One region of the Actinoplanes sp. NPDC023714 genome, then DNA from elsewhere that is predicted to be linked to it. Evidence: riboswitches for the same ligand, from Rfam matches in the RefSeq annotation. Region 1 holds a riboswitch; the other holds the start of a gene.
The links. Region 1 has a riboswitch for S-adenosylmethionine ahead of AB0G10_RS10505 (GNAT family N-acetyltransferase). Riboswitches for the same ligand answer to the same signal wherever they lie in the genome.
Positions count from the first base shown of each region.

Region 1 (14,116 bases):
CGTCGACGAGCACCCGCGGGTCCGGTACGCCCGCGAGATGCGCACCGGCCTGCGCATCCACGGCGACGAGCGCGGCATCATCGTGGTCGCCGCGGGCCTGGCCGGGCGCACCGAGCTGAGTATCGAGCTCACCGATCCGGCCCACGGCGGCCGCGGGCACGGCCGGAGCCTCATCGCCGACGCGCTGACCCTGGTCCCGGAGGGCGAGCCGGTCTTCGCGGCGGTGTCGCCCGGCAACGCACGGTCGCTGCGGGCGTTCCTGGCCTCCGGTTTCACCCCGATCGGCTCCGAGGCCCTGATCAGGCCGGTGCGCGCCTCAGCAGGGCCCCTATTGCATCAAACCGGTTTGATGTAATCTGCGGGCGTGAACTCTCCGGCGTTCCTCACCGCGGCCGCCCACCCTCTGCGCTGGCAGATGCTGACCGAGCTGTCCCGGTCCGACCTGGCCGTCCACGAGCTGACCGGCCGGGTCGCCCAGTCGCAGAACCTGGTCTCCTACCACCTGGGCAAGCTGCGCAAGGCCGGCCTCGTGACGGCCCGGCGGAGCAGCGCGGACGGCCGGGACACCTACTACGCGCTCGACCTGGCACGCTGCTCGGAGCTGATCACCGGGATGGGCGGCGCACTGCATCCGGCGCTGCGGCTCACCACCCCGCCCGTCCGCCGAGCAGCCCGGACCCGCGTGCTCTTCGTCTGCACCGGCAACAGCGCCCGCTCCCCGATGGCCGAGGCCCTGCTCCGCCACCGCGCCGCCCCGGATGGCGCGGGGTCCCCCGTCGAGGTGCTCAGTGCGGGGGTACGACCGAAGCCCGTCAACCCCCACGCCGTCGCCGTCATGGCCGCGCGGGGCATCGACATCAGCCACGCCCGGCCGAGGCACCTCGACGACGTGGCCGGCCGGCCCTTCGACCATGTCATCACGCTCTGCGACCGCGCGAAGGAGAACTGCACGGCCGGCACCGCGCACTGGAGCATGCCCGAACCCCGCGAACTGTCCGAATTCCATGACACCGCCGGCCTGCTCGACCGGCGGATCGCCTTCCTGATGCACACCCTCGGAGAGGAGGGGTCGTGAACGACAGCACCGTGCACGTCCGCTACCTGGTGGACGACGTCCAGGCAGCGGCCGACTTCTACACCGCCCACCTCGGGTTCACCCGGAACACCGCGTTCCCACCGGCCTTCGCCGACGTGGTGCGCGGCAATCTGCGGCTGCTGCTGTCCGGGCCGCAGAGCTCGGCCGGCCGCCCCATGCCGGACGGCACCCGGCCCGGCCCCGGCGGCTGGAACCGCATCCACCTGCTCGTCGACGACATCGACGGCGAGGTGAAGCGCCTGCGTGCGGCGGGCGTGGCGTTCCGCAGCGAGGTGATCAGCGGCCCGGGCGGCCGGCAGATCGTCCTCGACGACCCGGCGGGCAACCCCGTCGAGCTCTTCCAACCAGCAGGGACATAGGTGTACGAGACATCTCTCGGGACCGTCCTGAAGGAGTGGGGACGGATCGGCTGCGTCGGGTTCGGCGGGCCGCCCGCGCACATCGCCCTGCTGCGCAAGCTCTGCGTCGAGGACCGGAAGTGGCTCGGCGACCAGGAGTTCGAGGACGCGATCGCGGCGTGCAACCTGCTGCCCGGCCCGGCCTCCACGCAACTCGCGATCTTCTGCGCCTGGCGGGTCCGCGGCCGGCTCGGCGCGATCGCGGGTGGGGCCGCTTTCATCGTACCCGGGCTGATTCTGATCCTGGCTCTCGCCGCGCTCTTCCTCGGTGACCCACCACTCTGGGTGACCGCGGCGGGGGCCGGTGCGGGAGCGGCGGTGGCGGCCGTCGCGCTGCAGGCGGGCACGAGCCTGATGAGGCCGGCGTGGAAGCGCGCGCCGAGCCGCCGGCGCTGGTCGGTGTATCTGCTGGCCGGCGCGGTGGCGGCGGCGACGGCCGGCCCGTGGCTGGTGCTGCTGCTGGTCGTCTGCGGTCTCGCCGAGATGATCGCCCAACGTCTGCCGGCCGCCGATCCGAATCGGACCGGCCGGGCCGCCGTGGCCCTGCTCGCGGCGGGTGGCCTCGCACCCCTCGCCTGGACGGCGCTGAAGGTGGGTGCGCTCTCCTACGGCGGCGGCTTCGTGATCATCCCGATCATGCAGGCCGACGCGGTGGACCGGTACCACTGGATGACCGGCGCGGAGTTCCTCAACGCCGTCGCGCTCGGCCAGATCACCCCCGGCCCGGTCGTGCACACCGTCGCGGTGGTCGGCTACGCGGCCGCCGGACTGGGCGGCGGCCTGCTCGCCGCGCTGATCGCTTTCGGACCGTCGTTCGCCTTCATCCTGCTCGGCGCGAGCCGCTTCGACAGGCTGCGCGGCAACGTGCGGGTGCGCGGCTTCCTGGACGGCGCCGGCCCGGCCGCGATCGGCGCGATCCTCGGTTCCGCCGTCCCGCTCGCGCTCACCCTCGACGAGCCCTGGCAGTACGCGGTCCTGGCCGGCGCGGCCGTGCTCACCCTCGGGTTCCGCCGCGGGCCGCTCCTCACCCTGCTCACCGCGGCGGCGGCCGGACTGCTCGTCAACCTGTGGTGAACGCCGCCGGACGGCGCGCTGGGGTCAAGCCGGCTCGGCGGACTTCTCCGCGCAGCGCGCGCACCGGACCGGGCACGGGCTGAGCGCGGCCGCCCGGCCCAGGCCGCTGGTGTGCAGGATGGTCGTGACCGCGTCCTCGAAGCCGGTCGTCTCCGGGATCACCCGTTCGCCGGGGACGCCGAGCAGATCGTGCGGCGCGTACCACTCCCGCATCCGGCCGGCGCTGACCGGGATCGGCTCGGCGCGGCCGAGGTGGCGGCGCACGGTCTCCTCGAACGAGACCTCGAACCAGTAGACGTGCGACGGCCCGGGATGGCCGGCGATCAGGTCGGTCAGCGGCCCGGCGTGCTGGCCGCTGTGCAGGATGCCCTCCAGCACGACGTGGTAGCCGGCGTCCAGCGCGGCCCGCGCCGTCCCCACGATGAACGCCGGCGCGACCGGGTTGCCGCCGTGCTCGCGCAGCACGACCCGGCGCAGGTGGTCCTGCTCGATCAGGGCGGCGCCGCGCCCGTACCGCCGGCGCACCTCGCGGGCCGTGGTGGTCTTGCCCGACCCGGAGTTGCCGCGGATCACGACGAGGGAGGGGGAGGCGGCGGTCACCCCGCGAGACTAGAACAACTCGAGGCCGCCGCCCGGCTGCGGATCGGCCTGTTTCTGCGGCGCCAGCTGGTCGATCTGCCGGATCGCGTTCTGCACCTGGGTGATCAGGCCACCGAAGCTGCGCTGCTGATCGTCGGCGACCGACCGCACCTGGTCGATGGCCGCGCGGACACTCGCGATCGCGTCGGTCATCGTCGCCACGGCGCTCGACACGTCCGTCGCGGTGGCGGTCAGCGTACCCAAGGTGGTGTTGATCCGCTCGGCCGAGGAGGACGTGTCGTCGGCGAGTTTGCGTACCTCGTCGGCCACCACCGCGAAACCGGTGCCCGCCTCGCCCGCCCGCGCCGCCTCGATGGTCGCGTTGAGGGCCAGCATCCGGGTCTGCCCGGCGATCTGCGCGATCGCCGCCACCATCTCGGTGGCCGCGGGCAGGCTGACGCTGAGCGCCTCGGCCGCCTGGTCGGCCTGGGACGCGTGCTCTGCCATCCGCTCGGTGGCGTCGTGCGCGGCCGCCGCCCCGGCGTTGATGTTCTGCACCGAGGCCCGGACCACGTCCACCTCGCGCACGGCGTCGCCCAGCTCGTAGGCGATCCCGCCGATGACCTGCTCGGACTCCGCCTCGACCCGGCGCACCGTCGCGGCCCGCGCCTCGTCCTCGGCCTCCCGCTGGCGGCTGCGCTCGTCCTCGCTGCGCAGCCGCTCCCGGACCAACTCCTCGGCCTGGACCTCGAACGCCGCCAGCATCCCGTTGATCGACTCGCCGAGTGCCCGCAGGTCGGGGTGGGCGGAGCCGGGCAGCCGGCCGGAGAGGTCGCAGGTCTCCATGATCTGCGCGGCCGCCTCGCGCAGCGGGGTGACCTGGTCGTGCACGCTGCCGTGGACGACCCGGTCGAGCAGGATCTTGAACAGCACCATGGCGGCCAGGACCACGAACGCGATCGAGACGAGGGTGCCGACCGCCTCGGACCGGACCGGGCGCTCGTGCAGGCTCTCGAAGACGACGGGTGTCCGGTCGACGCCGGTGACCATGGCCTGCACGGCGATGTCGACGCCGACCGCTGCCGTGTAGACCCGCAGCGTCCCGATCCGGCTCGGCAGGTCGTCGTGCCGCGTGCTGCCGTCCCGGACGCCGCCGAGCAGGCCGATCTCGTCGTCGGTGTTGTCGGTCATCGCCTTCAGGCCGTCCGCGTCCAGGATGCGGAGGAAGATCAGCGACCCGGATCCCGCGGGGACGCTGCAGAAGACGGTCGGCTCCCCGCTCGCCGACGTGACGCCGCAGGTCGCCTCGCCGGCCGCGGCCCCGGGCGTCACGAGCGTCGCCAGCACGGCGCGGCTGCGGAAGGCGTCCGGCAGCCGCCCGTAGGCGCCGCCCTCGATCAGGCCACCGACCCGCAGGGTGCCGTCGGCGCCCACGCCCGCGATACCGGACATCTCGTAGACGCGGGCCATCTGGGTCGCCGGGAACTCCGCCTCGAAGCCGCTCTGCCGCGCCAGGTCCAGGTTCTCCCGCGACTTGGTGATGCCGAAGTCGGCCATGCTCTCGGCGCCCTCGCTGAGCGCGACCCGCAGCTCCTCGGCCTCCTTGACCAGCAGTTGCTGCTCGACCCGGTCGAACCCGCTCAGCGTGATCACCCACGTCGGCACCATGAGCACCACGAGGAGGCCGGCGAGCAGCCCGACGGTCCGCAGCCGCGTCGACACCCGTCCCACAGGCACCACTTTAGGACGTTTCAACCCTTCTGGGGCGGTTACCCCGCTCCCCGACCGCAACCCCCGGAATCCGCGGCCCCCGCCACCGGACGCCGATGAAGGCGGTGTCCGACGCAGCGCACCGCCGAGAAGTGACGAGGGACCACTGCCATGACCGTCCAGCCCGCTCTCCTCGCCGCCGAGCGCTACCGCACCGCGCTGGCCGAGGTTCCCGAGGTGCTCGAGCTCGCCGCCGAGGCGTGCCAGGCGCCGATGGCCGCGCTCAAGGTCGTCGGCGGGGGCAGCGCGCACTTCGCGGCCACCCTCGGCATCCGCACCCGCGTCGACATCCCGCACTCGGTGTCGCTCTGCCGGATCGTCTCCTCCGAGGACCGTCCGATGATCGTGGACGACGCCTCCCAGCACCCGGGCCTCTCCACCCACCCCCTGGTGGCCGGTTCCGAGCACGTCCGGTTCGTCGGCGCGGCCCCGCTGCACCACAACGGTCAGATCGTCGGCGCCCTCTGCGTCTTCGACGACGAGCCGCACCGGCACAGCCCGGAGGCGACCAGCCGGATGCTGGCCCGGATCGCCCGCCGGGTGGACGCCGAGACCGGGCTGCGCCACATGCTCACCCACCAGCCGTTCCCGGTCGCCGTCGACAACGACGACATCGTCTCGGCGATCTCCCACGAGATCCGCACGCCCCTCGCGAACATCCAGGGCAACCTCGAGATGCTCACCGCGACGCCCGGTGCGGTGGCCCCCGGTTTCGCGCGCCGCATCGATGCGATCAACCGCAATGCCAACCGCCTCATCCGTACGGTGGACAGTCTCCTGCGGGCGGTCAACCACCAGATGCAGGAACCCGTGGGCCGGCCACGGCTCATCGACCTGCGTACCCTGATCACGCCGGCGCCCGTCGAGCGGCTGCGCATCACGATGCCGTCCGACCCGGTCTGGATAAGCGCCGACCCGAGCCTGCTCGGGGTGGCCGTCGATCACCTGCTGACGAACGCGCTCTGCTTCGGCGGCCCGGACGCCCCGGTCGAGGTCACCGTCGCCGCCACCCCGCAGCCCACCCTCACCGTCCGCGACCACGGCCCCGGCATGCCGGAGCACGAGCTGCTGATGGCCGGCACCCCCTTCGCCCGCGGCGACCTGGCGATCCGCGACCAGATGCCCGGCCTCGGCCTGGGGCTGGCGATCAGCAACCGGATCGTCGAGGCGCAGGGCGGCATGCTCGACCTCGACAGCGTCCCCGGCCACGGCGTCACGGCCCGCATCACCCTGCCGGTGGCCTGACCTGATCGGATGAGGCGTTCCGGCTGCGAGCGGGACATCGGGAACGGCTTCGTTGCCTTACCGTGACATTCGTGATGGTCGTCGCGACGGTGGGGTTCTGTGTCGGCGGGCTCCTCGTGGGTGGCGCCGCCATCTTCCTGCTGCTCCTGCTCGGCGACATCCGGGCGCTGTGGACGCTGAACCGCACCCCGGTCGCCGCGGTCACCGGCCGCGGCCGGGTCGCGCTGGAGGGCACCACCGAGTACGGCCCGGCCGGCCCGCAGATCGCGCCGATGACCGGTGAGGACTGCACGTGGTACCGGGTCACCCTGATCCGCGAGCCGAGCCGCGACATCGCGACCGGCGACGGCCCCGACCACGACGTGCTCCTCGAGATCACCTCGCCGAACTGGCCGGAGCTGGCCGACCACGCCGGGCGGGCGCCGATCGACCCGCGCCTGCTGGATCACCCGCGCGCCCTCTTCGACCCGATCCAGACCGAGCCGCGCGCCGCCGTCACCACGACCCTCGAGTACCGCACGGCGACGCCGGTCCGGATGCCGCGCATCGTGCCGCCGGACCTGGTGGACGGTCTGCGCACGAGCGAGCGCCTGCACCTCACCGAGGTCCGCGTCCCGCGCGGCGCGAAGGTGTTCGCGGTGGGCCGCCTCTCCCCGTCCGGCCTGCTCCCGAACCGTACCGGCCTGACCCTGCTCACCACGCAGACCCGCGGCGAGGTGATCGCGGCCCGCCGCGAGTCGATCGGCGTGGGCGGCACCCTGGCCGTCTGGTTCGGCCTGATCGGCCTGCTGCTCGCCGCCGTCTCGGCCGTCCTGCTGCTCACCGGCGAGTAGGCGCCCGCTCCGGGAGACTCACCTGCTCACCGTCCCGGCGCCACCAGGTCGTGCCCTCGAGGACGGCGAGCAGCCCGCCCATCCCCGCCGATGTCGCCGGCGTCGGACTCCGTCCGGTCCCCCGCGCCTCCCGGTCCGGCCGGTCGGACTCCGTCCGGTCCCCCGCGCCTCCCGGTCCGGCCGGTCGATGGCCGTCAGACGCCCGGGTCGCGGCCCGCCAGGATCGCGGCGTCGGGCCAGGTCATGCGCAGCTTCTCCGGGGTGCCGCGGAGCCGTGCCGGGTCGCCGCCGGGTGGCGCGACGGTCCGGACCTCGGCGACCCGGCCGCCCACGGCGCGATAGAACGCCTGCGCCGCCGTGTTCTGCCGCAGCACCCACAGGTGGATCGGGCCGCGCACCTCCCGGGCGACGCGCGACAGCAGGGTGGTGCCGATACCGCTGCGGTGCTGGTCGTGCACGACGTGCAGGTTGTCGACGAGGCTGCCCCAGACCGGATCGTCGGCGACTACCAGGTGCACGAACCCGAGCAGTCGCCCATCCCGCTCGGCGACCACGGTCCTCGTCTCGACGCTTCCCGTGGCAAGCCTCGCCGACCACACCGCGAGGCGGTCGGCGAGCACGTCGCCGTCCAGGAAGGAGTCGGCGTAGGCGCCCCGATAGTGGCGGCGCCAGCTGTCGGCGTGCAGGGCGGCGATAGCCGGGGCGTCGGCGGGCACGGCGAAGCGGATGGACAACGAGAAACTCCCGGACTCGCGGCTTGCCCGGCACGGTCGCGCCGGACCCGGTCATCACCCGGAGCACCCCGCCCGCGAACGGAGGGTTGCCGGCCAGCGAGCCGGGGCTTGGCGCTGGCACTCATGACCAATGGGGAGAACGTATCACTGCCTGGCGATGGCGCGCCGCACCAGATCGCGGACCAGCGGCAGCGTCACCGCGCGCATGGTCATCTCACTGAGCCACAGGTGGAGGCGGGTCGGCGGGGCGTACTGCGCCATGCCGCGCCGGGCCGCCCGCTGCCGCCGGGTGACCTGCGGGCGCAGCGTGTCCTCCCAGGATGCGAGCGCCGCCGGGATGTCGCCGCCGGACGCCAGCGCCGCGCCGAGCGTGTCGGCGCCGGTGAGGGCCAGGGTCGCGCCGTGGCCGGCGAAGAGGGTGACGCACCAGGCGGCGTCGCCGGCGAGGACGACGCGGCCGCTGCTCCAGCGGGGTGCGACGACCTGGCTGACCCGGTCAAAGTAGACGTCGTCCGGCACCGGGAGCGACGCGGCGAACGGCACGTCCGCGAAGGCCTCCCGGAGCGCGGCGGCCGGGCCGAGGGCGAGTTCGGCGGCGGGATCGGCACACCGGTAGGTGAAGAACGCCGACGATCGTGCAGGACCGAGTTCGACCACGGCTGCGGTCCGGCCGGTGCCGATGAACGTCGTGGCGCCGTTATGGTCGCTTTCGGACAAGGCAAAGGCGCCTACCACGTACGGGAAATCCACCCGGAAATCGTCGCCGAACAGCATCGACCGGGTACGCGAGTGCACCCCGTCGGCGCCGACCACCAGGTCCGCATGCTCCACGGTCCCGTCACTGAGCTGTACCCGTACCGATGAAGGATCCTGATCCATGGCCGAGACCGTCGTCCCGAACCGGATCTCCGCGCCGGTCCGGTCGTGCAGCGCCGCCTCGAGGTCGCCCCGGAAGACGGTCAGGACGCGCGGCCCGAGGGCGGCTTCGGCGAGCGCGGACGGGACGGTCATCTTCGGACTCCCGTCGGCGTGGACCAGCACCGTCGTGAAGATCCCGAGGGCCTTGGGGGCGAGCGCCGGGAGGATGCCGAGCCGCTCGGCGGCGTCGTAGCCGGGCCCGATCAGATTGACCATGTAGCCGCTGCTGCGCCGCGCCGGGGCTCGCTCGACGATCAGCGTCCGCCAGCCGTCCTGCTCCAGCCGCAGCGCCGTGGCCAGGCCCGCGATGCCGGCGCCGACGATGATCGCTCGCTTCTGTGTGGTCGTCTCGGATGTCATGGCAACCGAGTATGAGCATTTGCTCATTCTTCGGCAAGCCCTAGAATCACGGGATGCCTCGTGGAGTCGCCGTCCCGGAAGCCCGCCAGCACCTGTTCGCCGCGCTCGAGCGCGTGATGGCCGCTGACGGCGCGCTGACCAGCCGGAACGTCACGCAGGAGGCGGGTCTCGCGACCGGGCTGCTGTTCACGCACTTCCGCAGCTTCGACGGGTTCCTCACGGCCTACGCGGTCGACCGCAGCTTCCAGATCGCGGCCGCGCTGGCCCCGCTGGCGACCACTTTCGGACACGGCGTCGTCGCCGAGAACCTGACCGAGGCGATCCTGGCGCTGCCGCGGGCGTCGGTGCTGACCGTGACGAGGCTGACCGCGTTCCGCCCGTCGCTGACCGCCGAGGTGGCCCGGGTGCTGGGCGGGGAGAGCGCCGGCCTGAACGCGATCGTCCACGCCGTCGACCGTCACCTGCGCGCCGAGCAGGAGCTGGGCCGCGTGGCCGCGGAGGCCGACACGTCGTCCCTGGCACTCGCCGTGGCGGGCGTCCTGCAACACGTCGCCCTGACCGATGACGGACACGCCGAGGAACGCGTCCGCCGCGCCCTCACCGCGCTGGCACCCGCACTCGCCGAACGTCCCTGAACCACCGACCGCATCGGATCAGCCGGCCACGATCATGCGCCGCGCCTTTCCAGCGATCGGACCAGGGCTGCCGCCCTGCGGCCCACCGCCTCGGTGATCAGGGCAGCGCGGCCGCCATCCGCCGCACCGCCTCGGTGATCAGGGCTGGTGAGGTGGCGAGGTTGAACCGCGCGTGGCCGGCGCCGCCCGTCCCGAACGCCGGTCCGGAGCTGAGCGCCACCCGCCCCCGCTCGAGGAAGGCCGCGGCCGGATCGTCGCCGAGCCCGAGGTCGCGGCAGTCGAGCCAGGCCAGATAGGTGCCCTCGCCCGGCCGGTACCGGACCTGCGGAAGGTGCTCTCGCAGAAGGGCCGCCAGCAGCCTGCGGTTCTCGTCCAGGCCGGCCAGGACCGCGTCGAGCCAGTCGGTGGCGTCGCGGAGCGCGGCCGTGTGCGCGATCACGCCGACGTGGCCGGGGTTCTCCTTGACCCAGTCGGGGATGCGGGCCAGGTCGTGCGTGGCGGCCGGCCCGGCGACCGCGAGGGCGGCCTTGAAGCCGGCCAGGTTCCAGCCCTTCGACGCGGACATCACCGCGAAGCCGCTCTCGGCGCCGGGGACGCTCAGGTACGGCGTGAAGGTCGCGCCCGGCAGCACCACCGGCGCGAAGATCTCGTCGGCCACGACGCGGACCGCGTGCCGGGAGGCGAGGCGCGCGACCGCGGACAGCTCGTCGGCCGTGTGCACGACGCCGGTCGGGTTGTGCGGGTTGCAGAGCAGGAAGGCGGGCCGGGATCCACGGGCGGCGGCGCGGCGGAACGCGTCCTCCAGCGCGGCGAGGTCGATCCGCCCGTCCGCCCCGAACGGCGCCTCCTCGACGGTCCGGCCGGTCCGCTTCACGAACCAGTAGAACGGCGGGTAGACCGGGCAGTTCACCACGACGGCGTCGGTGCGCCCGCTGACGGCGTCGAGGACTTCGAGCAGCCCTTCCATCACGTCGGCGACCATGGTGGTCCGCTCCGGCACGAGCCCGTCCCAGTCCCACCGCTTGCGGGCGAAGTCGGCGAACGCCTCCGCATAGCCGGTGCCGGACGGATAGCCGGTGTCGCCGCGCCGCAGCGCCTCGGTGACCGCCTCGACGACGGGCCCGGCCAGCGGCACGTCCATCTCGGCCACGAAGACGGGCAGGACATCCTCGGGATAGGTGCGCCACTTCTCACTCGTACGCATGCGCAGTTGATCGGAAGAGAGCCGGTCCAGAGGATTCGCCGCGAAGGTCACGTGACCAGATTAAGCGGATTCGACCGGTGATCCCGCCATCGTGGAATCCGCGTTCATCCGACGGCGACTGCCAGCGCCCCGTCCACGTCCGGGTGCTCCCACCGGAATCCGGCCTCCCGCAGCACCGCCGGGATCACGCGCTGGCTGCGCCGGGCCTCGCCGCCGAACTCGCCCAGCACGATGTCGAGCACGAACCCGGGGACCGCGAGCAGCGCCGGCCGGTGCACCGCGCGGGCCAGCGCCTTCGTGAAGATCGCGTTGGTGACCGGCTGCGGGGCGACCAGATTGACCGGTCCGGCCAGGTCCTCGCGCTCGATCAGGAACTCGACGGCGTTGAGCCAGTCGGCCAGCGAGATCCACGGCATCCACTGGCGGCCGTTGCCGAGCCTGGCGCCGCCGCCGAGCTTGAACAGCAGGACGAGGCGCTGCAGCAGCCCTCCCCGGCGGTCGAGCGGCAGGCCGGTACGCAGCAGGACCACCCGCGTTCCGGCGCCGGACGCCGCCGCCTCCCAGTCCCGGCAGAGATCGGCGAGGAACGTGTCCCCGGCCGGCGACTCCTCGGTCACCTCGCGATCGCCGGTGTCGCCGTACCACCCCACGGCGGACGCCTGGAGCAGCGCGCGCGGCCGATCGTTCTCGGGCAGTCCGGCGATGGTCCGGGCCATAGTGCCGGCGGTGTCGAGCCGGCTGGACCGCAGCAGATCCTTGTAGGCGGCGTTCCAGCGCCGGTCCCCGATCCCCGCGCCGGCCAGGTTGATCACGATGTCGGCGCCGGCCACCAGGGACGGATCGAGCTCGCCCTTCGCCGGGTTCCACCCACCCGTTCCCCGCTTGAGCCGGGTCACCTCGTGGCCGGATTCGGTCAGCCGGGCCGCGAGCCGGGTACCGAGGAAGCCGGACGCGCCAGTCATCAAGATCCGCATGGGACCACAGTGCCCCACCTGCGTGAAACTTCAAACGAAGCGGCAGCGTGTCAGGATGGCGACATGACACCGGATCTCGACGCCGCGATCTCGTTCGTCGCCACCCACGCCCGGATTCTGGAGCGCCGCCGCCTCGACTTCCTGCTCAACGGCGGTCCGGCCGAACCTGTCCTCGCCGCCCTCGACGGCTATCGCAACCCGGACGGCGGATACGGCTGGGCCCTCGAACCCGATCTCCGCTCGGCGACGAGCCAGCCGGTCGGCGCGATGCACGCCCTCGAGGTGATCGCCGAGGCCGGTGACACGTCCCGCCTGCCGTCGCTGCTGGACTGGCTGACCGGGCACGCCAACGCCGACGGCGGCATGGCGTTCAGCCTCCCGTTCCCCGATCACGAGGGCTGCGCCCCGCACTGGACCGCCGCGGACCCGGCCTCCTCGGTCACCATGACCACGCAGCTGGCCGCGCACGCCCACCGCGCCGGCGTGCGGGATCACCCGTGGCTGCGCGCCGCGACGGCCTGGTGCCTCGACACCATGGAGCGGATCACCGCGCCCCCGCACGCCATCGAGCTGATGTTCTCGATGCTCTTCCTCGACGCGGTGGCGGACGAGCAGCCGCGGGCGAAGGCTCTCCTGGAGCGATACACCGATTTCGTACGCCTGGACGGCCCCACCCCGGTCGCCGGGGGCGCCGACGGCGAAGCCCTGTTCCCGCTCGACTTCACCCCGCACGCGGATGCGCCGTCCCGCGCCTACTTCAGCCCCGAGGCGATCACCGCCGACCGCGAACGCCTCGCCGCCCAGCAGAAACCCGACGGCGGCTGGGACGTCTCCTTCCAGACCTTCAGCCCGGCGGCGGCGCTGGAGTGGCGCGGCTACGCCACCGTCCAGGCGATCAAGGTCCTCACCGGCGCCGCCTAGCTGTTCTTCCTGGTTGCGCTGTCCGGCGGGTTCGTCCTGGCGATGTGGACGTCGTGGCGGGTCGCTTGACTGGATGGCCGGGTGCTCGTCCGGGGCCTGACCAGGCGGTCGTCCGGGGCCTGGCCGGGTGGGTTCCGGCGCGCTGGGGGTGCCGGTCCCGTGGCGGCGTCGTCACCCGGTTGCCGCCGGCGGGCGTCCTGAGTCCAGTCCGGCCGTAGGTGATGACTCAGCACCCGCTGGGGAGTGCGTCCGGGCGCAGCCGGCACGTCACGTCCACCGCGAGCATCATCCCGCCGTCGGCGGCTCGCGGCACCCCCGGCACCGCAGTCAGGGAGGTACGCAGCGGTCGACGTCGATGCGGCCGCGTCGTCGCCGATGCCCAGCCTGCTCCGCGGGCTCACCGATGGCCGCCGGATACCGCGCCGGCGCAGCTCAGCACGGTTGCAGCATGAGCCGGGCGGCTCCCGGCCCGCCCCGCCCCACAGCGCCCGGATGCCGCCCAAGGACCGCGGCGCCCGGCTGCCGGCCAGGACCGCGGCGAACTGCGGGCCTTCAGTCCCAGCCGGACGGCCGGCCCGCCGTGGGCGGCCCCGTCCAGGGCGGTCAGCCGCGAGCCGTTCGCCCGGGGCGGTCAGCCGCGAGCCGGGCGCCCGGGGCGGTCGCAGCCGCGAGCCGGACAGCCGGCCCGCAACCAGCCGGCCGCCCAGGGCGGTCAGCCGCGAGCCGGCCGTCCAGGGCGGTCAGCCGTTGTTGAGGGCCGCCTGCTTCGCCGCCACCTGGGCGATCATCGGGTCGTTCAGCGTGCCCTCGAGCGGGCACGGCTCCCCCTCCCGGATCGGGTCGCCGTTGACGACGCTCCACACGTTGACGCCGGCGACGCCCGGCTGGCCGAGGTAGGCGTCCAGCTTCTGCCGGATGACGCCGGCGCGGCTCGCCAGCGACGTGCGGCAGCCCGGAGCGTCGGCCGCGTACACACCGGTCTCGCCGATGATCAGCGGCTTGTTCACCTGCTGCATCTCGGCCAGCAGCGTGCCCAGATTGTTGTACGTGATCGAGTTCTCGTAAGCGTTCTTGTCCGGGTTGAACCAGTCGTACTCGTATTCGTGGAGTGATCCGAGGTCGATGTCCGGCCCGCTGTGCACGTAGCTGAAGTCGCGGCTGCCCCGGTAGTCCTGGCTCACCGTGCCGCTGGAGATCAGGTGGTTCGGGTCGATGCCCTTGATCACGGCGGCGGTCTCGTCCAGGAACGCCTTGACGATCGCGTCGGTGTAGGCGGTGTTCTCCTGCGAGCCCGGCTCGTTGATGATCTCCCAGAACGCGACGGTGGCATCCGCCTTGAACCGGTCGGTCACCTCGCGCACCCACGGCAGGTAGT
Region 1 covers NZ_JBFAAR010000002.1:563,480-577,595, reverse strand. The annotation lists gene AB0G10_RS10545 (hypothetical protein) at 1-355, shown strand, start outside; gene AB0G10_RS10540 (ArsR family transcriptional regulator) at 365-1,075, shown strand; gene AB0G10_RS10535 (VOC family protein) at 1,072-1,455, shown strand; gene chrA (chromate efflux transporter) at 1,456-2,568, shown strand; gene AB0G10_RS10525 (AAA family ATPase) at 2,593-3,168, opposite strand; gene AB0G10_RS10520 (methyl-accepting chemotaxis protein) at 3,178-4,878, opposite strand; gene AB0G10_RS10515 (GAF domain-containing sensor histidine kinase) at 5,029-6,162, shown strand; gene AB0G10_RS10510 (hypothetical protein) at 6,234-6,995, shown strand; gene AB0G10_RS10505 (GNAT family N-acetyltransferase) at 7,190-7,729, opposite strand; SAM riboswitch class IV at 7,743-7,858, opposite strand; gene AB0G10_RS10500 (FAD-dependent oxidoreductase) at 7,874-9,007, opposite strand; gene AB0G10_RS10495 (TetR/AcrR family transcriptional regulator) at 9,061-9,642, shown strand; gene AB0G10_RS10490 (aminotransferase class I/II-fold pyridoxal phosphate-dependent enzyme) at 9,740-10,846, opposite strand; gene AB0G10_RS10485 (TIGR01777 family oxidoreductase) at 10,951-11,820, opposite strand; gene AB0G10_RS10480 (hypothetical protein) at 11,884-12,741, shown strand; gene AB0G10_RS10475 (carbohydrate-binding domain-containing protein) at 13,482-14,116, opposite strand, start outside.

Region 2 (14,116 bases), on a different contig from region 1:
ACCGCCGGAGATCTTCGTGCGGTTGGCCTCGGAGATGTAGGAGCCGTTGCCCGGGTAGGCGAAGAGATCGCCCTTCGTGCGGGCCAGGACGTCGGGCCAGCCGTTGCGGGTCCAGTCACCGAACTTCGCCGACGGGAGCGGGGCGAAGTCGAGGTAGTCGTTGTCGATGTTGATGGTGACGCCGCCCCACGTCTCCCTGTGGTCGCCGCGGTACTGCTTCATCCGGCGGCCCGGCGTCCAGTAGGAGGACGGGATCACCTTGTCGGCGGTGGTGACGACCTGGTCCCACCGGGCGAAGTCCATGTAGTCGGGTTTCACGTACCCGGCCTTGGTGTAGACCGCGACCTGATCCGCCACGCCGGAGCTCACGCTGCTGTAGAAGCCGGAGAAGTAGCCGTGGTCGTGCAGGCGCGCCGACCACCCCTTCATGAACGCGAGCACGCCGGCGCGGCAGGCCGCGTCGTTCGTGCGGTACGCCTCCATGTCGTAGATCAGCACGGATTCGCGCGCCAGGCCGATCGCCTTGGCCTGCGCCACCGCGTCGTCGGCGGTCGCGCGGCCCTGCTTCTCCGCGTTCCGGTTGTCGATCCGGTTCTTCTTCGTGGTGGTCGTGCAGGTGGCCTGCGGGCCCACGTAGAGCGGGATGAGCCGCCAGCCCCGGCCGATCTGCTCGCGCACCCACGACGCGGTGAGGTTCGGCTGGGCGCAGCCCCGGTTGTTGCCGCCGAAGTAGACGCCGACGGCCCGGTACGGCGACTTCAGCCACGCCTTCATCGCGTCCGAGGACGGCGCGGTGCAGGCGTCGAAGCCGTACCCCTTGAAGGTGCCCGGCTGCGGCGGCAGGGCCGCGGCCGCCGCGGCGTTGCCGTTCACCAGCGCGAGCGGGGCGACGCAGAGCGCGACGACCAGGGCGCCGAGAAGGCGCTTCCGGTACTTCAGGAGCATGCGAACCTCTTCACCGGGACAGATGAGCCCATAGAGGTAACCAGACGTACAGATGAGGCGCCACGGCCGTTCGGTCCCTGCCCGGCGGACCGAAAGGTCAAGAGCTAGCGTTCGGCGAGTGGATCATTTGACGTGGCGGCAACGCTGGGCTGCGCTGATCGCGCTCTCCCTGGGTGGCGTGGCGATCGGCCTGACCGAGTTCGTGGCGATGGGACTGCTGCCCGACATGGCACGCGCGCTGCTTCCCGGGGCGTGGAGCCGGTCGGCCGAGGACGCCGTCGCGCAGGCCGGCTGGGTCATCACGGCGTACGCTCTCGGGGTCGTCTGCGGCGCGCCCCTGATCGCCGCGCTCTCCGCGCGGATGCCGCGCAAGCGGCTGGTCCTCGGTCTTCTCGTGCTGTTCGCGGCCGGCACGTTCGCCAGCGCCATCGCCCCCACCTTCGAGCTGGTCCTGGTGGCCCGCTTCGTGGCGGCGCTGCCGCACGGCGCCTACTTCGGCGCGGCCGGCCTGCTCGCGGCGAGCCTCATGGGGCCGGGCAACGAGGCGCGCGGGTACTCGATGGTGCTGGGCGGCCTGACCATCTCCAACGTCGTGGGCGTCCCGCTGATCACGCATCTCGGGCAGTCGGCCGGCTGGCGGATCGCCTACGCCGTGATCGCCCTGGTCTTCGTGGCGACCCTGTTCGCGGTGGGCGCCACCGTCCCGGACGCGCCGGCGAAGGTGGACGGCTCGCCGGCGGCCGAGCTGCGCGCGCTCCGGAGGCCGCAGGTGTGGCTCGTGGCGGCGACGGCGGCGATCGGGTTCGCCGGGTTCTTCGCGGTGAACACCTACATCGCGCCGGTGACCACCGAGGTGACCGGCCTCTCCGAGAGGGCGGTGCCCTGGGTCCTCGCCGTCTTCGGCCTCGGCATGACGGCCGGCAACTTCCTCGGCGGCGCGTTCGCCGACCGCAACCTGCGGCTCGCCACGACGGCCGGTTTCGGCGGCGTGATCGTGTCGACGGTCTTCTTCGCGCTCACCGCGGCTACGCCGGCCGGCCTCTTCCTCGGGGCCTTCCTGACCGGCGCCACCTGCATCTTCCTGGGGCCGGCGCTGCAGGCGCGGCTCATCACGGTCGCTCCCGAGGCGCAGCTCATGGGCGCCGCGGTCAATCAGTCCGCGATGAATCTGGCGAACAGCCTGGGTGCCGCGCTGGGCGGTCTGGTGATCGCCCGGGGGTACGGATATCTCGCGCCGGCCTGGACCGGTGTGGCGCTGGCGACCGCCGGCCTGGGATTGGCGATGATCAGTTTCATGCTGGACAGAAGGTCCGAAACCGCTCGGGTGAGATAGGTTCCCCGCATGGCTTCTCGTATCGGTGAGCTCGTCCTCAGTTGCCGCGACCCCGAGCTGCTGGCGCGGTTCTGGTGCGACGTCCTCGACTTCGTGGTCGTCGGCCGCGAGGACGGCTGCGTCGAGATCGGCACGCCCGAGGGGTTCGGCGGCCCGCACCCGACGATCTTCTTCGCCAAGCGGGACGAGCCGGAGCCCGGCAAGTCGCGGCTGCACATCGACCTGAACCCGACCGACCGCGACCAGGACGCCGAGCTCGAGCGCCTGCTGGCCCTCGGCGCCCGCCCGGCCGACATCGGCCAGACCGGCGAGGAGCAGTGGCACGTCCTGCAGGATCCCGAGGGCAACGAGTTCTGCCTGCTGCGGGCCCGGATCAAGCCGCTGTAGGAAATTCGTGACAACCGTCCGCCACGCCGGTCCCGTCTGAGGGGTGACGAAACCGACGGAAGGACGTGGCCGATGCGCGCGAGCGCGGAGGAGGAGTACGTCGAGTACGTCGCGGCGCGGGTGCCCGCGCTGCGACGGCTGGCGTACGTCCTGACCGGTGACGGGCATCGCGCCGACGATCTCGTGCAGCAGACGATCACCACGCTGTACCTGAAGTGGCCGAAGGCCCGCGCCGCCGACAACCTCGACGCGTACGTGCGCACCATGCTGGTGCGCGGGTACGTCGACGAGAAACGCCTGGCCTGGTCGAAGGTCCGGTTGTTCCGGCAGATGCCGGAGCCGGCGCCGTTCGAGGACAGCGGCGCCGAGGACCGCGAGGTGCTGCGGAAGGCGTTGAAGCGGGTGCCCCGCCAGCAGCGGGCCGTGCTCGTGCTGCGGTTCTTCTACGACCTGCCGGTCGAGGAGGTCGCCGGGATCCTGGGCTGCTCCGCCGGAACCGTCAAGAGCCACACCTCCCGCGGGCTGGCCGCGCTGCGCCGCCTGCTCCCACCACGAATCGAGGTGCCGAGTTGACGGACCTGCTGCGTACGCTCGACGACGAGCCGGACACGCCCTGCCGCGTGGACATCAGCGCCGCGATCGCGGCGGCCCGGAAGAAGCGCCGCCTGCGCCGGGGCGTCGCCGGGACGAGCGCCGCCGTGGTCACCGTGGCCGCGTCGGCGGCCGGGTTCGCCCTGGCCCGGCCGGTGGCGGCGCCCACGCCCCCGGTGATCCCGGCGACCGCCGGCCCGTCCGGCCCCGCGCCGGCGCCCCCGGCGATCACCGCCTGCGAGCTGAGCCGCCTCCCGGTGCCGGACGGCGAGCCGATGGCGCTGGTGTCCGGCGCCGACCCGACCGGCGCCTGGATCGTCGGGCGCACCTACCCGGAGGCCGGCGGCTACCAGGCCGTCATCTGGCACGACGGCGAGGTGGCGAAGGTGGCGCTGCCCGGCGACCTCGAGGAGTCGCTGCGCGACGTCAACGGCCGGGGCACCGCGGTCGGCTGGAGCTACGCCGCGTACGGCCCGGTGCCCTACGCCTACCACGACGGCGAGGTGACCAGGCTGGCCGAGGCCGGCGAGGCGCTGGCGATCAACGAGAACGGCCGGATCGCCGGCGACGACGGCAGGGGCCGCGCGGTCGTCTGGGAGTCGGCCGGCGCCGCACCGGTCACCCTGCCGGTGCCGGCCGGCACCACCACCTCGCAGGCCCGCGACGTCGACCTCGACGGCACCGTGGCCGGCAGCCTCGACCTGGACACCCCGTACGTCTGGCGGCCCGACGGCACCCACGGCGCGCTGCCGATGCCGGAGATCGGCGGCACGCCGGCCGCGGTGGCGCAGGTGTTCCGGATCAGCAACGGCTGGGCCGTGGGGATGGCCTCCTCGAGCACGCTGAAGGACAAGGAGAAGAAGGAGGCGAGCGGGGCGCGGGAGCGGGTCTACGCGGCACGGTGGAACCTGCGCACCGGGACCGCCGAGATCACCGGCGAGCTGACGCACCCGGCCGACGCCGTGAACGCCTACGGCTGGCAGACCGGCACCGACGCCGACGGATACGCGGTGGTCGTGACCGGCGAGGACACGATCCGGCTGCCCGGCCTCGGCCGGCACGACCCGGGCGGCAACGCCACGATCGCGACCACGATCAGCGACGACGGCGGCATCGTGGCCGGCCAGTCCGACGACGAGTCCGGCACGATCCAGGCCGTCGTCTGGCAGTGCCGCTGAACCAGGTCCCCGGAACCGGGCCGGCGCTGATGATCGGCTGGACCGGATCGGCCACAATGTCCGCCATGACTGACGATGGATCCACCCGTCTGGAGACCCTCCGGAGCTGGTGGCGGCTGCCGGACGAGACCCGCAAAGAGGTGCGGTCGCTCGCCAAGTCCGGCCGCCGCCATCCGGACACCGAGGTCGCCTGGGTGGCGTGGCGGTGGGCCGAGGCCGTGCTGCCGGTCGGTGCGCCCGAGCCGGGCCGGTTCCGCAACCTGATGAGCGCCGCCGGCTTCTGGATCCAGATCGTCGCCGAGCTCGCCTCACACAGCGACCCGATCGACCCGCCGCAGCCGAGCTGGCTGGACCGCCGCCGCGCCCGCCGCATCCTGAGGCTGGGCCCACCGCTCTGACCGCGCGTTCACCGGATGGACATGTCCCGTTGGTCCGGTGGTATCTCGACGATCTTCGAGGCCGACCGTATGGTGGTCAGGCAGCTGAACGCACGGTAACGAGAGGTGATCCGATGCGTAGCTCGGTTCTCGAAGTGAGCACCAGCCCCGACGGGAGCGTGGTCATCCAGCCACGCGGCTCGGTCGGTCCGGACCGGGCCGTCGAGCTGCAGCAACTCCTCGTCCACACGGTCCGGCGGGTCCGCCCGCTCCGTCTCATCGTCGACCTCGCCGACGTCCTGGAACTCGACCCGATCAACCTCGGTTCGGTCGCTGCCGCGTGCGATCTCGGCGACGATCACCAGGTCGCCGTCTTCCTGGACAACCCCAACGGTTCGCTCGCCCGCCAGCTCACCGCCGCCGGCGTGCCGACCCAGCGGGTCCGGGTTCAGTGATCCGGCATTCCGCGTTCGCCTGCTGTTCACCCGGCGCGACCTAACATTCAGCCATGGCCGCGCCGATCATCACCACTCGCGCCGAAGCGGCGCGGGTTCTCGCCGCATCCCTGCTGGGCGACGGCACCGACCGGTGGCGCCACAGCGCCGGCGTGGCCGAGCGGGCCGGCGCCCTGGCCGTGCGTCTCGGCCTCGACGAGGATCTGCTGGTGGCGGCCGCCTGGCTGCACGACGTCGGCTACGCCGCCCCGCTGATCGAGACGGGGTTCCACCCGATCGACGGCGCCCGGCACCTGACCCGCGAGGGCTGGCCCGCCCGGGTGGCCGGTCTCGTGGCCCACCACTCGGGGGCGCGGTTCGTGGCCGAGGTCCGCGGTCTCGCGGCGGAGCTGTCCGAGTTCCCGGACGAGCGCTCGATCGTCGCCGACGTGCTGACCTACGCCGACCAGACCGTCGGGCCGCGCGGCGACCGGGTCGATCCCGAGGCGCGCTATGCGGAGATGCTCCTGCGCCACGGCCCGTGCTCGTTCAACGCCCTCGCCGACCCGGGCCGCCGCCCCCACCTGCGGGCGGTCGCCGCGCGGGTGGAGGCGCTGCTGGCCGCGACCTACAGCGAGCGCAGGAAGGTCGTCAGCGCCTCCCGGTAGGGGAGCAGCGTCCGCACGTCGAGGTATTCCTCCGGGCCGTGCTGGCCGTCGCCGCCCGGGCCGAAGATGACGGCGTCGATCCCCTCGGCCGAGTAGAACCGGCCGTCGGCGGCGCCGTGCTTGCGCAGCAGGTCCCCGTCGTACCCGGCGGCCTTCGCCGCCGCCCGCAGCAGGCGCACCGGCTCGCTCGCGGCGTCGGCGGAGTGGGGCGCGCCCAGCGCCTCGATCGTCACCGCGACCCGGGGACCGGTCACCGACGCGAGGTGGGCGGCGATCTCCTCGGGCGAGCGCCCGGCCAGGTCGGGGTCGGACGGCGGGAAGCGGATGTCGAGCAGCGCCGAGGCGTCGGCCGGCACGATGTTGGCGGCCGTGTTGGACGTCGAGATCCGGGCGACGTTGACGGTGGTGGTCCACGATTCCGCCATCGGCACCGGATATCGTGAAATAAGTCGATTTGTCGCTTCAAGCATCGTTAGCAGGGCGTTTGTCCCCAGCCATGGATAGGCTGCGTGCGACGGCCGCCCGGCAGCGTCGAGCCGGACCCGCAGAATCCCCTTCGACTCGGTGACGATCTCGAGGCCGCTCTGCTCGCCGATGACGACGAAATCCCCGCGCACGCCGGAAGCGACCTGATGGCCGGTCCCGTCGAACCCGCCCAGCTCCTCGTCGGTCACGAGCTGCAACCCGATGGGGAAGGGCAGCGACCCGCTCACCTCGCGGAACACCGTGGCGAGCACGACGGCCGCGGCCTTCATGTCGTGCGCGCCCCGCCCGTGCAGCCGATCGCCGTCGATCCGGGCCGTGAACTGCGCGTCGGCGCCCGGCACCACGTCGAGATGGGCGTTGAGGATCACCCGCGGGGTCCCCGGCCGGGAGGTCAGGAACGCGCTCGGCCTGCCCCGCGACTCGAACCGCCGGACCGCGAAACCCGGCCCGACCAGCGACAGCACGAAATCGAGAGCGCGCCGCAGCTCGTCGGGCCGGTCCGCGGTCGACCGGATCCCGATGAGCCGCACCACCGCGTCCAGCAACGAGTCCATCGGACGAAACTAACGCGGCTTCCGCTCACCGGCCTCGATGGCGACCGGCAGCCTGTTCCCGGCCGGCGGCAGCGGGCAGGTGGCGAACTCGGTGTAGGCGCACGGCAGGTTCGTGGCCCGGTTGAAGTCGAGCGTCACCGCGCCGCCGTCGTCCGGGGCGGCGATGAAGAGGCTGCGGTTCGCGGCGTAGGTGGTCAGTCCGGACGTCTCGTCGGTGAAGAGCGCGAAGAGCGACCCCGGCGCCGTGCCGTTGAAGACGATCAGCGAGAGCGGGACCCCGCTGATCTCGAAGGAGACCGTGCCGGGAGATTCGTACACATGCTCGATCCCCTCGGAAACCGACCCGACCGGAATGGGGGTGGGCTCGGGATAGGGAACGAAATCTCCGGGGATGACCCATTTCTCGTCGGCGGGGTACGCCGGCGTCCCCCGGTAGGCCGCGAGCACCGGGCTGGCGGGGTTCCGGGGCCGCACCACGTCGTGACCGCCGCGCCGGGCGATCTCGACGGCGATGTCACCCCAGTGGGCGGTGATGTCCGAGCGCTCCGGAATGGGGTCGAACCGGTGAACGCCGGTGACGGTGACGTCGCCGACCACGAGCGACTCGGCACCCAGGTCGACGGTCACGCCCTCGGTCCCGGTGCTCCACGCCCCGGGCGCGTGATCGAAACGGGACGGGGACGAATCGAGCCAGTGCAGCCCGGTGATGGCGAGGAACCCGTGCGGATCGGCCCGCCGCTTCTCGTGCGCGGCGTGCCACTCGTCCCACTGCTGCTGAAACAAGATCGTCATGCCTCAACCCTAGATTCCACTCTGCTACCGTGATCGTCAGGTCATGAGTGCCAGCACTGAGCCCCGGCTTGCTGGCCGGCAACCCTTGCGTTCGCGATGGGGTGCCCCGGGTGAGGACCGGGCCGTCGCCGATCCCGGCGCGGCAAGCGCGAGCCAGAGAGGCGCATCCATGTCCCTTGACATCGTCGGCGACGACCTGAAGGTCGAACTGCCCACCGGGGAATCCGTCCGTTTCGCCCATCTCGACTACGCCGCCTCCGCGCCGTGCGTGGCCGCCGCGGCCCAGGCGGTGGGCGAGCTTCTGCCGCGCTACGGCAGCGTGCATCGGGGCACCGGCGTACGCTCCTCCGCCTCGACGATCGCCTACGAGCTGGCCCGGGACGTGGTCGCCGAGTTCGTCGGGGCCGGTCCCGAGCACGAGGTGATCTTCACGAGGAACACCACCGACGCGCTCAACCTGCTGGCCCGGGCGCTGCCCGAGGGCACCGTCACGATCGTCTTCGACGGCGAGCACCACGCGAATCTGCTGCCCTGGCCGAACCAGCTGCGCCTGCCCGCCCCGGGCTCCCCGGCCGAGGCCCTGGAGTCTCTGGAGGAAGCCCTCGAACGTACGGGGAATCCGGCGCTCGTCACCGTCACGGGCGCCTCCAACGTCACCGGCGAGCTCTGGCCGATCACCGAGATCGCCGCCCTGGCCCACCGCTACGGGGCGAGGCTGGCCGTCGACGCGGCCCAGCTGGCCCCGCACCGGCCGGTCGGCCTGGCCGACGCCGACTACCTCGCCTTCTCCGGTCACAAGCTCTACGCCCCGTTCGGCGCCGGGGTGCTGGCCGGCCGGTCGGACTGGCTCGACGCGGCCGAGCCGTACCTCCGCGGCGGTGGCGCCAGCGCCGCCGTGGGCGACCACCCCGGTGACCTGGAGTGGGCGACCGGCCCGGCCCGGCACGAGGGCGGCACCCCCAACCTGCTCGGCGCCGTGGCGATCGCCGCCGTCTGCGCGGCCCTGATCACGGCGGACCGGGACGCCCTGCACGCCGAGGAGCAGCGGCTGCTGAAGCGGCTGCGCGACGGTCTGCCGGACACGGTCCGCGAGGTGAGCCTGTTCGGCCCGGACCACCCCCGCGTCGGCATCGTCTCGATCGCCGTGGACGACCCGGCCGGCACCGCCCAGCGGCTCGCCCGGGACCACGGCATCGGCGTGCGGGCCGGTCAGTTCTGCGCGCACCCGCTGGTCCGCCGGCTCACCGGCGACGCGACCGGATCCTGCGCCACGACGCCGGGCCTGCTCCGGATCAGTTTCGGGCTCGGCAGCACCGACGACGACATCGACCGGGTGCTGGCGGCGCTCCGAAGCTACTGATCCGCTACCGATCGGGCACTGTCCCGTCCAGGCCGCGCGCCGATCATTCTGGTGTGGCGACCTGGATGAAGTGGCTGCGCGACCGGCTTCCGACCGGTGGCGGGCTGCGCGACGAGGACTGGGCGGGCCGGCACCGGCTGCTGACGGTGCTGCTCGCCGTCGTCATGGTGGCGATGATCGTCTTCGGGGTGCTGCAGGGCGAGGAGCACATCCCCGCGCTGCTGCTCACCGTCGGTCTCGTGCTGCCGTGCCTGATCGCGGGCACGCTGCCGCGCTCGCGCCGGCTGCGGTCGGTCTTCGTGGCGCTCGGCTACACGGTGGCGTGCGCCGGTTTCGTCTCGCTGGCGCACGGTCTCACCGAGGCGCACTTCACGTTCTTCATCGCGGTGGCGGCGCTCGCGCTCTACCGGGACTGGGCGCCGTTCGGCGTGTTCCTGGTCGCCACGACGCTGCACCACGGCGCGTTCGGGACGCTGTTCAGCGACCACACGTACGACCACGACTCGGCCGTCGCGCACCCGCTCGTCTGGGCGCTGCTGCACGGCGTCGCGGTGCTGTTCGCGGCCGGCTTCCAGATCGTCTCCTGGCGGCTCACCGAGGTCGAGGAGGACCGGGCGCGGGAGAACCTGGACGAGAGCCAGGCGCAGCTCAGCGTCGCGTTCGACCAGACACCCGTACCCATGGCGATCTTCTCCCCGGACGGCCTGATCATGCGCACCAACGCCGCCTACCGGAAGTGGCTCGGCCTGCCGGACGAGCTGCCCGCCGGATTCCACCTGCGCGACGTGCCGCTGGCGCCGGTCGACGCGGGCGAGCCGCCGATGCTCGAGCTGATGGCGGCGAGCCGGGAGTCGCTCACCGTCACCCGCCGGTACCGCCGCCTCGACGACGGCCGGCTGATCTGGGTGGAGGTGCACGGCACCGGCCTCTACGACCGCAACGACCGGCTGCGGCTGATCTATGTGCACTGCTTCGACGTGACCGCGACCCGCGACCACGAGGCCGAGCTGCGCCACCAGGTGCGGCACGACTCGCTCACCGGGCTGCTCTCCCGGCAGGCCTTCGAGCACGACCTCGCCGTCCTGCTGGCCGGCAGCGCCGAGCCGGTCAGCGTCATCTACCTCGACGTCGACCGCTTCAAGTCGATCAACGACGGCTCCGGGCACACCACCGGCGACGACGTGCTGCGCGCCCTCGCGGCACGGCTTCAGCAGGTCGTCCCGGCGGGCGCGCTGATCGCCCGGCTCGGCGGCGACGAGTTCGTGGTCGCGCTGGCCGGTCCGGCCGGCACCGGCCTGCGCGTCGGCAACACGATCCTGGCGTCCCTCGCCGAGCCGCTCGCCGGTTTCCCGGTGGCGCTCAGCATCGGCGTCACCACGGCGTTCGGCGCGGCCGGCGCCGACGAGGTCGTCCTGGCCGCCGACACCGCCATGTACGCCGCGAAGCGCGGTGGCGGCAACCGGCTCCAGGTCTTCACCGACGACCTGGCCGTCCCGGTCCAGGAGCGGATCGCCGCCGAGACCCGCCTGCGCCGGGCGCTCACCGCCGACCCGCGGTACTCGTTCCCGCTCTGGTTCCAGCCGGTCGTCTCCACCGTGACCGGGGAGATCATCGGGGCCGAGGCGCTCGTCCGGATGCGCACCGAGCAGGGCGACATCCTGGCGCCCGGCCACTTCATCGGCGCCGCCGAGGAGACCGGCCTGATCGTGCCGCTCGGCGCGCACGTGCTGCGCTCGGCGATCGAGCATCTCCAGCACTGGTCGAACCGTCTCGGCTACGTGTCGGTGAACGTCAGCCCGCGCCAGCTCGCCGAGGCCGACTTCGTCCCGATGGTGGCCGCGCTGCTCGCCGAGCACCCGTGCCTCGACCCGTCCCGCCTCGTCCTGGAGGTCACCGAGACCGCCCTGATCTCCTCGACCGTCGACGTGAGCGAGCGCCTCGCCCTGCTCAAGCAGCTCGGCGTGCGCGTCGCGCTGGACGACTTCGGCACCGGGTACAGCTCGCTGACCTGGCTCGAGTCGCTGCCCGCCGACGTGGTGAAGCTGGACCGCTCGTTCGTGGCCGGCCTCGCCGACGACGCCCGCAAGGCGTCGATCATCTCGGCCGTGCTGTGGCTGGCCCAGTCGCTGGGTATGTCCACGATCGCCGAGGGCGTCGAGGAGCTCTCCGACTGGGAGGCGCTGCGCGCCGCCGGCTGCCCGGCCGTGCAGGGTTACCTGATCAGCAAGCCGCTGCCGGCCCCGGAGTTCGACAAGATGATCATGTCGGGGTTCACCTTCGGTGGAGTTCACCTGAACGAAACCACCGGGCGGGCCCTGGCCGGTTAGAGTCCGGCCATCCTCGACAACGTTGATCCATTCATCGGCACCGCGGCCACCGATCTGCCTCGCGCACACGGTCTCGCCGCCACGTGGTGGTGGCCCAAACCGCAGGTGGGTAACACCCACCCGGGCGCCACCTCGCCCTTCGGCATGGTCTCGGCCTGCGCGTACTCGGGGGCGTACCCGACCGGATACGGCCGGTACGCCAAGAACACCGAGGGCGTGCCGGAGGAGATGTTCGACCGGCTGCAGGCGAGCGGGTTCACCCACTTCCAGCAGTCCGGCACCGGGGCGATCAGAAAGTACTACAACTACGTCCGGGTCACCCCGATGGTGCAGCCGCTCGACGACCTCGGCCAGTCCTGGCCGCTCGAGGACGAGCGGGCCGAGGCCGGGTACTACGCCGCGAACCTCGGCACCGGTGTGCGGTGCGAGATCACCGTGGGGGAGAAGGTCGCGGTGCACCGCTACACCTTCCCCGACAACGACAGCGCCCGCGTCGTCGTCGATCTGTCCTGCGGCGGCCTCGCCATCGACCTCGGCCGGACCGTGCCGCTGCGCGCCCAGGCCGAGAGCATGGGGCACGGCCGGGCCCAGGGCACCGTCGTGATGGAGGGCGTCCCGCTCTCCGTGCACGTCGAGGTGGACAGCCCCGGCTGGCGGCAGATGCTCTGGTACGACCGGCGGCTCATCCCCGGCGGCACCCGGCTCGACTTCGACAGCATCCGGCACACCACGCTGCGCCCGTTCGGCATGCTCTTCATGGGACCGGCCCGGGCCGGGCAGACCATCGAGGTGCGCCTCGGCTTCTCGCTGCGCGGCACCGAGCAGGCCCGGGCCAACCTGGAACGCGAGTGCGCCGGCGGTTTCGAGGCGGTCCGGGCCCGGACCCGGGCCCGGTGGCGTGACCACCTGGGCCGGGTGCAGGTCGACGGCGGCACCCCGGCCCGCAGGACCGTCATGGCGACGGCGCTCTACCACTCGCTGATCAAGCCGTGCATCGCCGACGACGAGAGCCCGATGTGGCCCAACAGCGGCCCGTACGCGTTCGACATCTGCACCATGTGGGACATCTACAAGACCCAGCTGCCGCTGCTCTCGGCGATCGCCCCGGACCGGGCCGGCGACCTGCTGGAGTCGCTCATCCGGGTCTGCGAGGAGGAGGGCAACTTCCCGATCGGGTACCGGATGGCCCGCGGCGCCGACCGGTTCTTCCGGCAGGCGAGCGCCCTCGCGCACACCGCGCTCGCGGACGTGCACGCGCTGCGGCGGCCCGGCATCGACTGGTCCTGGGCGCTCGTGCACATGGTCGACGACCTGCGCCGGCTCTACGGCGAGGACTTCTGGGAGCACGGCGTCGTGCACCCGATCACCCACACGCTCGACCTGGCGTACGCCCACCACTGCACCGCCAAGGTGGCCCGGGCGCTCGGCGACCACCGCCTCGCCGACGACCTGGAGCGGCGCAGCCGGGACTGGATCAACGCCTTCGACCCGGCCACCGGGCTGCTGCGCGACTCGGAGTTCTACGAGGGCGGCAAGTGGAACTACTCGTTCCGGCTGCTGCACGACATGGCCGCGCGGATCGAGCTGGCCGGCGGGGACCGGGGCTTCATCGACAAGCTGGACCGGTTCTTCGGCTACGGCGCCGACCCGGTCACCCAGCCGGGGCGCTGCCCGTCACCGGTCGAGATGGCGGCCGGCTACGCGCTGAACCGGTTCGAGGGCCTCAACAACGAGCCGGATATGGAGGCGCCCTGGGCGTACCACTACGCCGGCCGCCCGGACCGCACCGCCGAGGTCGTGCACGCGGCGCTGACCTGGCAGTTCGGGACCGGGCCCGGCGGCCTGCCGGGCAACGACGACTCCGGCGGCCTGAGCTCCTGGTACGTCTGGGCGTCGCTCGGCCTGTTCCCGGTCGCCGGCCAGGACCTGTTCCTGGTCAACGCCCCGGCGTTCGGCCACGCGAAGCTCCAGGTCGAGGGCGGCGAGTTCGTCATCGAGACCAGCGGGCACCACGAGACGCCGATCGGCGTCGACGGCATCGACCGTGACCCGCCCCCGCAGTACGTGCAGTCCGCCACCCTCAACGGCCGGCCGCTGCACACCACGCATCTGACCGCGGCCGCCGTCCATCACGGCGGGCGGCTGCATCTGCGGCTCGGTCCCGAACCCTCCACCTGGGGTCAGGGGTCGCGGCCGCCTTCCCTCTCGCACCCCCACCCTCATCCGAAGGAAGCACCATGAGTCGACCGACCCGCCGCCTGGTCATCGCGGTCCGCGCCGACCCGGTCATCTGCGGACACTCCGGCGAGGCCCGCAACCTCGCCGAGGTGGCTCTGACCCGTGGTTTCGACGACGTCCGGTTGCTCACCTGGCCGATCCCGACGCTTCAGGCGGCCGGGCTGCCGCTCAAGCCGCTCGACCGGCTCCTCCCGTACAGCCCCGGCATCACCGTGGAGCGACCGGAATCGGTCGGCGACTACCGGGTCCCGGACGGCCGGCACATCGCCGGGCTGACCGGGCGCCTGGTCGAGCTGCTCAGCGAGCCGGTGCCGACCGTCTGCCTCTCCATGTACCTGGTCCCGCACACCCAGGTGATCAACGACGCGGTCGCCGCGGCCCGGGCCGCCGGGTTCGACCCGGACGTGCACACCATCGCGAAGGCGGTCGGATCCGACGTCACCAAC
Region 2 covers NZ_JBFAAR010000015.1:148,782-162,897, reverse strand. The annotation lists gene AB0G10_RS40820 (glycoside hydrolase domain-containing protein) at 1-945, opposite strand, end outside; gene AB0G10_RS40815 (MFS transporter) at 1,064-2,278, shown strand; gene AB0G10_RS40810 (VOC family protein) at 2,288-2,665, shown strand; gene AB0G10_RS40805 (SigE family RNA polymerase sigma factor) at 2,738-3,238, shown strand; gene AB0G10_RS40800 (hypothetical protein) at 3,235-4,434, shown strand; gene AB0G10_RS40795 (hypothetical protein) at 4,500-4,832, shown strand; gene AB0G10_RS40790 (hypothetical protein) at 4,946-5,266, shown strand; gene AB0G10_RS40785 (HD domain-containing protein) at 5,320-5,913, shown strand; gene AB0G10_RS40780 (M20/M25/M40 family metallo-hydrolase) at 5,874-6,953, opposite strand; gene AB0G10_RS40775 (DUF1684 domain-containing protein) at 6,963-7,745, opposite strand; SAM riboswitch class IV at 7,785-7,900, shown strand; gene AB0G10_RS40770 (aminotransferase class V-fold PLP-dependent enzyme) at 7,915-9,105, shown strand; gene AB0G10_RS40765 (EAL domain-containing protein) at 9,159-11,432, shown strand; gene AB0G10_RS40760 (glycoside hydrolase domain-containing protein) at 11,442-13,673, shown strand; gene AB0G10_RS40755 (glycosyltransferase) at 13,670-14,116, shown strand, end outside.
Region 2: it holds a riboswitch for S-adenosylmethionine, as region 1 does, so the genes downstream of both, AB0G10_RS40770 (aminotransferase class V-fold PLP-dependent enzyme) here and AB0G10_RS10505 (GNAT family N-acetyltransferase) in region 1, are expected to answer to the same signal.